2 regions of the Oceanobacter sp. ABM4_470 genome follow, and region 1 is predicted to be linked to the other one. Evidence: riboswitches for the same ligand, from Rfam matches in the RefSeq annotation. Region 1 holds a riboswitch; the other holds the start of a gene.

The links. A riboswitch is a leader RNA that binds a small molecule or an ion and turns the genes downstream of it on or off. The one in region 1 is predicted to bind cobalamin.
Region 2: another riboswitch for cobalamin. It lies ahead of ACXADJ_RS07790 (ABC transporter ATP-binding protein); the one in region 1 lies ahead of ACXADJ_RS02310 (TonB-dependent receptor plug domain-containing protein).

The regions. Positions count from the first base shown of each region.
Region 1 is NZ_JBSWTR010000001.1:515,511-518,971, forward strand. It holds gene ACXADJ_RS02310 (TonB-dependent receptor plug domain-containing protein) at 1-1,703, opposite strand, end outside; cobalamin riboswitch at 1,819-2,066, opposite strand; gene ACXADJ_RS02315 (sensor histidine kinase) at 2,427-3,461, opposite strand, start outside.
Region 2 is NZ_JBSWTR010000001.1:1,770,107-1,773,567, forward strand. It holds gene cobT (nicotinate-nucleotide--dimethylbenzimidazole phosphoribosyltransferase) at 1-202, opposite strand, end outside; gene ACXADJ_RS07785 (FecCD family ABC transporter permease) at 254-1,258, opposite strand; gene ACXADJ_RS07790 (ABC transporter ATP-binding protein) at 1,255-2,127, opposite strand; cobalamin riboswitch at 2,322-2,468, opposite strand; gene ACXADJ_RS07795 (AMP-binding protein) at 2,607-3,461, opposite strand, start outside.

The sequences.
Region 1 (3,461 bases):
CCGGTTGATGGGTCGTATACCACGACGATGGTGTTCTGCAATTGACGCCGAAATACGGTGACTGCCAACGACGGCTGCGCGAATACATCGGCTTCAATATCAAAGCCTGCGGTCAGGGTGCGGCCCAGCTCCGGGGTCAGATCGGCGTTGCCACGGGTCATGCCCTGGTCGCCGAAGCGCTCGTACAGGCTGGGGATGCGCAAGGCGCGCTTCCAGTTCAAATGCACGCTGCCGAAGCTGTGTTCCGATACAAACGCCTGCTTGATGGATGCGGTAGTAGAAGGCCATTTGATGGTGGATTCGCCATCGCTGCTGGAGGTGCCGTGCAGGGTTCTGGCCATCGAGGTTTGCTGGTGATGGGTCGATGCCAGCGATAGCGTCAGATCGTTGTTCTGCCATTCTACCTGTCCGCCGGCTTGCCACTCTTGCAGCCAGGAAAACTGATCACACTGGCTTCCGAGGCCGTTGCAGTTGTCGCTGTTGCTGAGCGGGCTGCTGTAGCGGCTGGCGTAGGTCTGTTCTTTGCCCTGGGCTTGTAAGGTGAACAGCCAGTGCTCCCAACCTGTTGCCGCTTCGCCAAACTGACTGCTGAGCGAGGCTTCGGTGTTCTGGTAACGGTAGTGGTCGTCGTTGGTGGTGTAAGAGAAGATCGCCAACGGGTCTTTGTAGGCCTGACGCTCAAGTGAGTGGCTCAATGACCAGCTTTGGTACCAGTCGTTGCCCCAATGGCCAGACAAGCGCAGGCCATGCTGTTTGCTGGTTAACAAGGCGCGGTTGCGTGTGGAGTTGCGCGCATATTGCGGCAGCTGTTTTTCGCGGTCTTGCCACCAGGCTTGCACTTGAGTGCTGCTGAGGCTGGCGGAGACGTCGATGCGGTCTTTGCGGAACGCGGCGTTGTTGAGGTCTTGCTTAACGTACAGCTGGCTGGAGTTTTGTGGATTGGGGACCGCGTAGGAGTAGTTGTTATCGCTTTGCTGATGGTCGATGCTCACCGCGATAGGTGTGCCCAGCACTTCCGCAGAGGTGTTCAGGTTAGCCGACAAGGTGCCGTAACTGCCTGCGCCCAGTTGCAGCTGTTGGCTGGCTTGGTCGGCGTTGCGGGTAATGATGTTAATCGTGCCGCCAATAGCCTGATCGTTGGTCACCGAGCCGTCGCTGCTGTCACTGGCGCTGGTGATGACGTCGATACGTTCAATATTGCCTAGCGGTATATCAGCCAAATCGTAGTGGCCAAATTGACCGCTGTTTTGCAGAACGCCGTTTACCAGCACGCGGGTCTGGTTGGTGCTTGCCCCCTGGATCGACACCAGCACCGGGTCGCCCATGCCGCCGAGTGCCTGCACCTGAACGCCGTTCAAAGACGACAGAAATTCCCCCAGATTGCGGTAACCGTCGGCCAGTTGGCTGGCATCAAAGCTGCGCAGCTGCTGGTTTTCTGTGACGGTGTGGCCGTAGACCACTATTTGGTCATTGGTGATTTGTTCATCTGTGGTTTGTTCATTAAGGGGTTGTTCATCAAGGGGTTGTTCATCGCTGGTACCGGACTGCGCCCCTGAGGTGTTGTTCGACAGAGTTTCACCACGGGAAGAATGCGGCAGTACCGCCAGCATCAGGCCGACGACCCACAAGGCGGAAACCAGCATATTCTTGATGATAAATACCAGACTGGAGTGTCGGGAGGTTGGGGCCGTGGGTGAATTCAATCCGGTGTCCTTGCATGGGAGTTACTGCGGACGGGATTGTGGGAAAGGGACGACGAAGCACCAGAGCGCAGACGGGCTCCGGCAGGCTTGACTACTTTCCCGTCGCCCTCCGCAACGTCAGTATTGCAATCAGGCCGGTATCCGGGCTTACGACCAGAGCCAATGGGCTCGGCAACAACGCCTTCCCGCTCGTCAGAGCAGTGGCTGCAAATGCGGCTGGCATTGCGGTTGTTGCTTGGGTCGATCACCGTTGCGGGGGCAGCGTCGGAATGTCTGGCAGTTGCCAGAGGAACCGAACTTCCCGTTTAACCCTGAAAAACTGGTTGTGTTTTGTACAAGGGCACCTGATCAAGCGCGGAAGAGTATAGGGAAGGGGAAAATTGGTCAAGAAGTGGCGGCTGAGTGGTAGAAATGGCCGCAGTGCGTCGGTGTTTGATGATGTTGTAGGGATGGGGCATGCCCCATCCGCTCGGCGAAGCCGGATAATCGCAGGCAAGTAGAGGCATGCCTCTACCCTACAAGTGCCATAACCTAATGTGTAGGGATGGGACATGTCCCATCCGTCCGGCGAAGCCGGATAAACGCAGGCAAGCTACCTCCCACGTATGTGGTGGGGGATTCAACATGGCTGCGTCAGATGGCAGTCGCTGCGCGTCTTTATCTGACCTACGTTTATCTGACCTACATCTGTTCTAAACCTGCTCTACAAAAGATGGCCAGTGCTTATTTACTGATTGGCAATTTGACGATAAACCGCGCACCGTGGGGTTCGGCGTGGCGGTAGAGCATTTGGCCTTTGTGGTGGTTGGTGACGATAAAATACGACACCGATAGCCCCAGGCCGGTGCCTTCGCCGACTTCTTTGGTGGTGAAAAAGGGTTCAAACACGTGGGCGACTTTGTCGGCCGGTACGCCGCTGCCGTTATCTTCAACGCTGATGCTAACGAGGTCGCCATTGCGCCAGGCGTGCAGGCGAATCACGGGTTTCCATTCCGGTTCGTCGTCGGTGTGGTATTGCGACAGCGCTTGCAGGCCATTTTTGATCAGGTTCACCAGCACTTGTTCGATTTCGCCGGGAATGGCGTTTACCGCAGGTAGGTGATCCATTGGGCTGTGTTGCAGCTCAACGTGGCGGAAGTTGAGGTCGGATCGGGCGATATTGATGGCGTTATCGATCAGGTCGCTGACGCTTTGGCTCTCCAGCATGGCGTCGTTCTGGCGGGAGAAATTGAGCATACTTTCAATAATCGCAGCGGCCCGTTCTCCGGCGTCTTTTATATGGTCCATCATCTGGATCACATCGCGTTGTTGCAGGTACTGCTCCAGTGCCAGCAAATCCAGCCCAAGGGATTCCGCGGTGCGTCGATTGGCGGGCAGTTGGCCCAGCAGACGGCGTCGAATATTTTGCAGGTTTTGCAAAATAGCCCCCAGCGGATTGTTGATTTCATGTGCCATGCCAGCGGCCAGTCCACCGACGGTGAGCATTTTTTCCGACTGCACCATCATTTCTTCCATTTTCAGGCGCTGGCGAATGTCTTCCAGACGAATCACCGCAACGGCCTCGTCACTGTTATCGAGAGCGTAGGCGGTGACTTCGGTTTTTAACTCTTGCTCAATGCTGTTCAGCGTCAGGTGCTGCTGTGTTAGCGGCTTACGGTCGGTTGGATGATCCGAGCTGTTTTGAGCGTCGTTTGACGCGTTGCCATCATGCTGGGCATGAACTTGCTGGATATGGGCTCGTCTGGCAATCGTGCCCAG
Region 2 (3,461 bases), 1.3 Mb from region 1:
GCATCACCGGGCGCTTGATAGTGATTTGCTCTGGCGCAAAGGCCTCACGGCGCGACTGAATCAAGGCAATGCGTGACGCCAGCGCTTCCAGCACACCCAGTGAACCCGGTGGCTTGGTTTTGCTGTCGATGCGCTGTTGGATGATGCTCTGGCGGCTGTAGTCGAGGGTTTTGATTTCGAATACCGGAAATTGATCAGTCACGGGGTTCTCGCAAGGTAGAAGTAACAAGTGAAAAAACGGCAATGTCGTTCATTAGCGTCGACGCATCATCAGCAGGAAAAACACACTGCCAATCGCCGACGTCAGAATACCGATTGGGATTTCATGGTCGGGCGACGCACTGCGGGCCAGCACGTCCGCCCACACCAAAAAAGCACCGCCCAACAGCAAACTGGCCGGTACTACCTGACGGGTCGAGACACCGACCCAACGTCGTACAATGTGAGGAATCATCAGGCCAACAAAGCCGATGCCACCGCAGTAGGCAACGACCACAGCGGTCAGACCCGCACATATGACCATCCCGATCGCGCGCATGGTGGAGGCTTCAACCCCCAGCGAACGGGCGGTGTCATCGCCGAGCAACATGGCATCAAAACGACGACCCAGTAGCCAAAGCAAGGCCACGGCAACAAGCAATGGCAGCGCCATAATCGCCAGCTGATGCAGTTCAACGCGGCTAAGGCTGCCCATCAACCAGAACATCACCTTGTTGGCTGCAAAGGGTTCGCCCAGGTACAACACAAAATGCGTCATGGCGCCCAGCATCAGCGATACCGCCACACCCGCCAGCAGCAGTTGTTCGGGCGTTCTGGCCCAGGCGCTGGTGGCCAACGCTTGCACCAGCACGACCGCCAGTGATGACCCAATAAACGCCGCCATCGGCAAGGCAACGCCGTCCGGCACCCAATTACTGACGCCGGGTAACACGCTGACAATCGATGCCCCAAGGCCTGCGCCTGCGACTACACCGAACAAATAAGGGTCCGCCAGGCCATTGCGAGTGACGTTCTGCAAACTGGCACCAGCGACCGCCAGACCGCCACCAACCAGCAAGGCTGCCAGCACCCGAGGCAATCGCAAATCGTAGAAAATGGCCTGATCCACCGGCCGTGGACATTGATCTGTCAGGCAAGCCCACACAGTGCCGTCTGGTAAATCGGCGGAACCAAACCAAAGGGAAATCAATGGTGAAACAACCGCCAGCAACACCAGCAACGGCCATACCATGCGAACACCCTGCACGGAAGTGATCATGCGCTTCCCTCTTGCAGGGAAGTAGGCGGGTTAGTTCGCGGGGCAGCAGGCGAGGTAGTAAGTGGGGTAGCTTCGCTCAGACCGTAACCTGTGCCAGAAGGGCAAAAATCGACACGCGAGCCATGCGGCTCATGACGAACCACACACGGAAGCCCGAACACACGTTCGAGCAGCTCAGTATCCAGAACATCGACACTGCGCCCCGCCGCTTGCAACTTGCCGTGCTGTAACAGCACCAACTGGTCGCAGTAGAAACTGGCAAGGTTGAGATCGTGCAGACTCATAACAACCGTCAGGCCATGGCTATGGGACAGCTGGCGCAGCAGGCCGAGCACATCATGCTGGTAATAGACATCGAGGTGATTGATTGGCTCATCCAGAATCAACAGTTGGGCTTTCTGCACCAAAGCTCGGGCAATCAGGCCTCGTTGCTGTTCGCCGCCCGATAGACTGGAAAACACCCGTTGCGCCTTATTGGCCAGACCAACGCGCTGTAGCGCATCCGCCACTTCCTGTTCGTCACTGGCAGATGGCATGGAAAACAGCCCTTGATGCGGCAATAGCCCCATCCGCACCACCTGATTCAGACTCAAGGCAAACACCGAGTCATGCATCTGGCTGACCATAGAAATCTCCCGAGCGCGGGCTTGTACCGACATGTCATGGGTGCTCTGCCCTTGCCAGTGAACCTCCCCCGTACGGCTTAACGGCGCGGAATCGAACCCGGCGATGGCACGTAGCAAGCTGGTTTTTCCTGCACCGTTCGGGCCCAACACACCGGTCACCTGCCCTACTGGCAGGTCCAGCGTCAGGTTATCCAGAATGGCCGACGGCTCAGCGGTACAAAGCGACAGTCCTTGAATCTGCACGCCTGTTTGCAAGTCTGCTCGCAATCCAGAGACGGACCCAGAACCCGATTTGGATGATGTAAATGATGGTGGTGATGAAGCCAATGCGCCTGCCTGTTTTAACAAAAGCACGGGCATTGGATAGGCAAGCCGACGTCCTCGTTGGGCAACGAAGACCGGAGCGTCTGTCCAGATGCCTCGTGAACTCCCGCACGAAGTTGAACCTTGGTCAGGCTGGTATCTGGCTCGGTCGAAGACCTTACAGTTGCGGGGACAGCTCCGGATTCAAACCGGATTCCCATTTACTCTGAAGATGACAGGTACAGCGCTGGATTCACACAGCCCCACTCCCTTGGCCGCCTTCAGACACCTGAAAGGCTGAAATATAACAGGAAGACAAAGGAAATTCGACGCACGGGCATCAAGAACGCTTGCGCCAGCGCCGGATACAAAAAAGCCAGAGCGACGCTCTGGCTTTTGTTGGCGCTAAACAGCAGCTCTTACTTCTGCTTGGCAAGCTCTTCGTCGCGCAATTCACGACGGAGAATTTTGCCCACATTGGTTTTTGGCAATTCCGAGCGGAATTCAATGTGGCGCGGCACCTTATAGGCGGTCAGACGTTCCTTACACCAGGCGCGCAGCTCGTCTTCGCTGACTTCGCCGGTTGCGACCACGAATACTTTCACGGCTTCCGAGCTTTTCAGGTCGGGCACACCAATCGCGGCCACTTCGGTTACAGCTGGGTGAGACGCCACAACATCTTCCACTTCATTCGGATACACGTTGAAGCCAGAGACAATGATCATGTCTTTTTTGCGGTCAACGATGCGCATGTAACCGTCGTCCTGAATCACCGCAATATCACCCGTGCGTAGCCATTCACGTGCTGGCTGACCATCAGCACCCGGCAAGAAACTCTCATCCGTTGCCGCTTCACGCTTCCAGTAACCCTTCATTACCTGCGGGCCTTTCACGCACAGCTCACCCGGCTCACCAAATGGCAGGTCGTTACCATCTGCGTCTACGGTTTTACACAACGTGCCCGCCACCGGCATACCGATGGTACCCAGCTTGACGTAGCCCGGTGGGTTGAAAGACACCACTGGCGAAGTTTCGGTCATGCCGTAACCTTCGGCAATTTCACAACCGGTGATTTCCTTCCACTGCTTGGCCGCACCTGAAGTCAGCGCCATACCACCAGAGATGGTCAGTTTCAGGCCGGAAAAATCCAGCGCCTTGAAGTCGTCACGATTGCACATCGCAACAAACAAGGTGTTCAGACCAACAAAGCCCGAGAAGGTATTCTTTTTCAGCAGGCTGACGAAACCGTCGATGTCGCGCGGGTTCGGCACCAG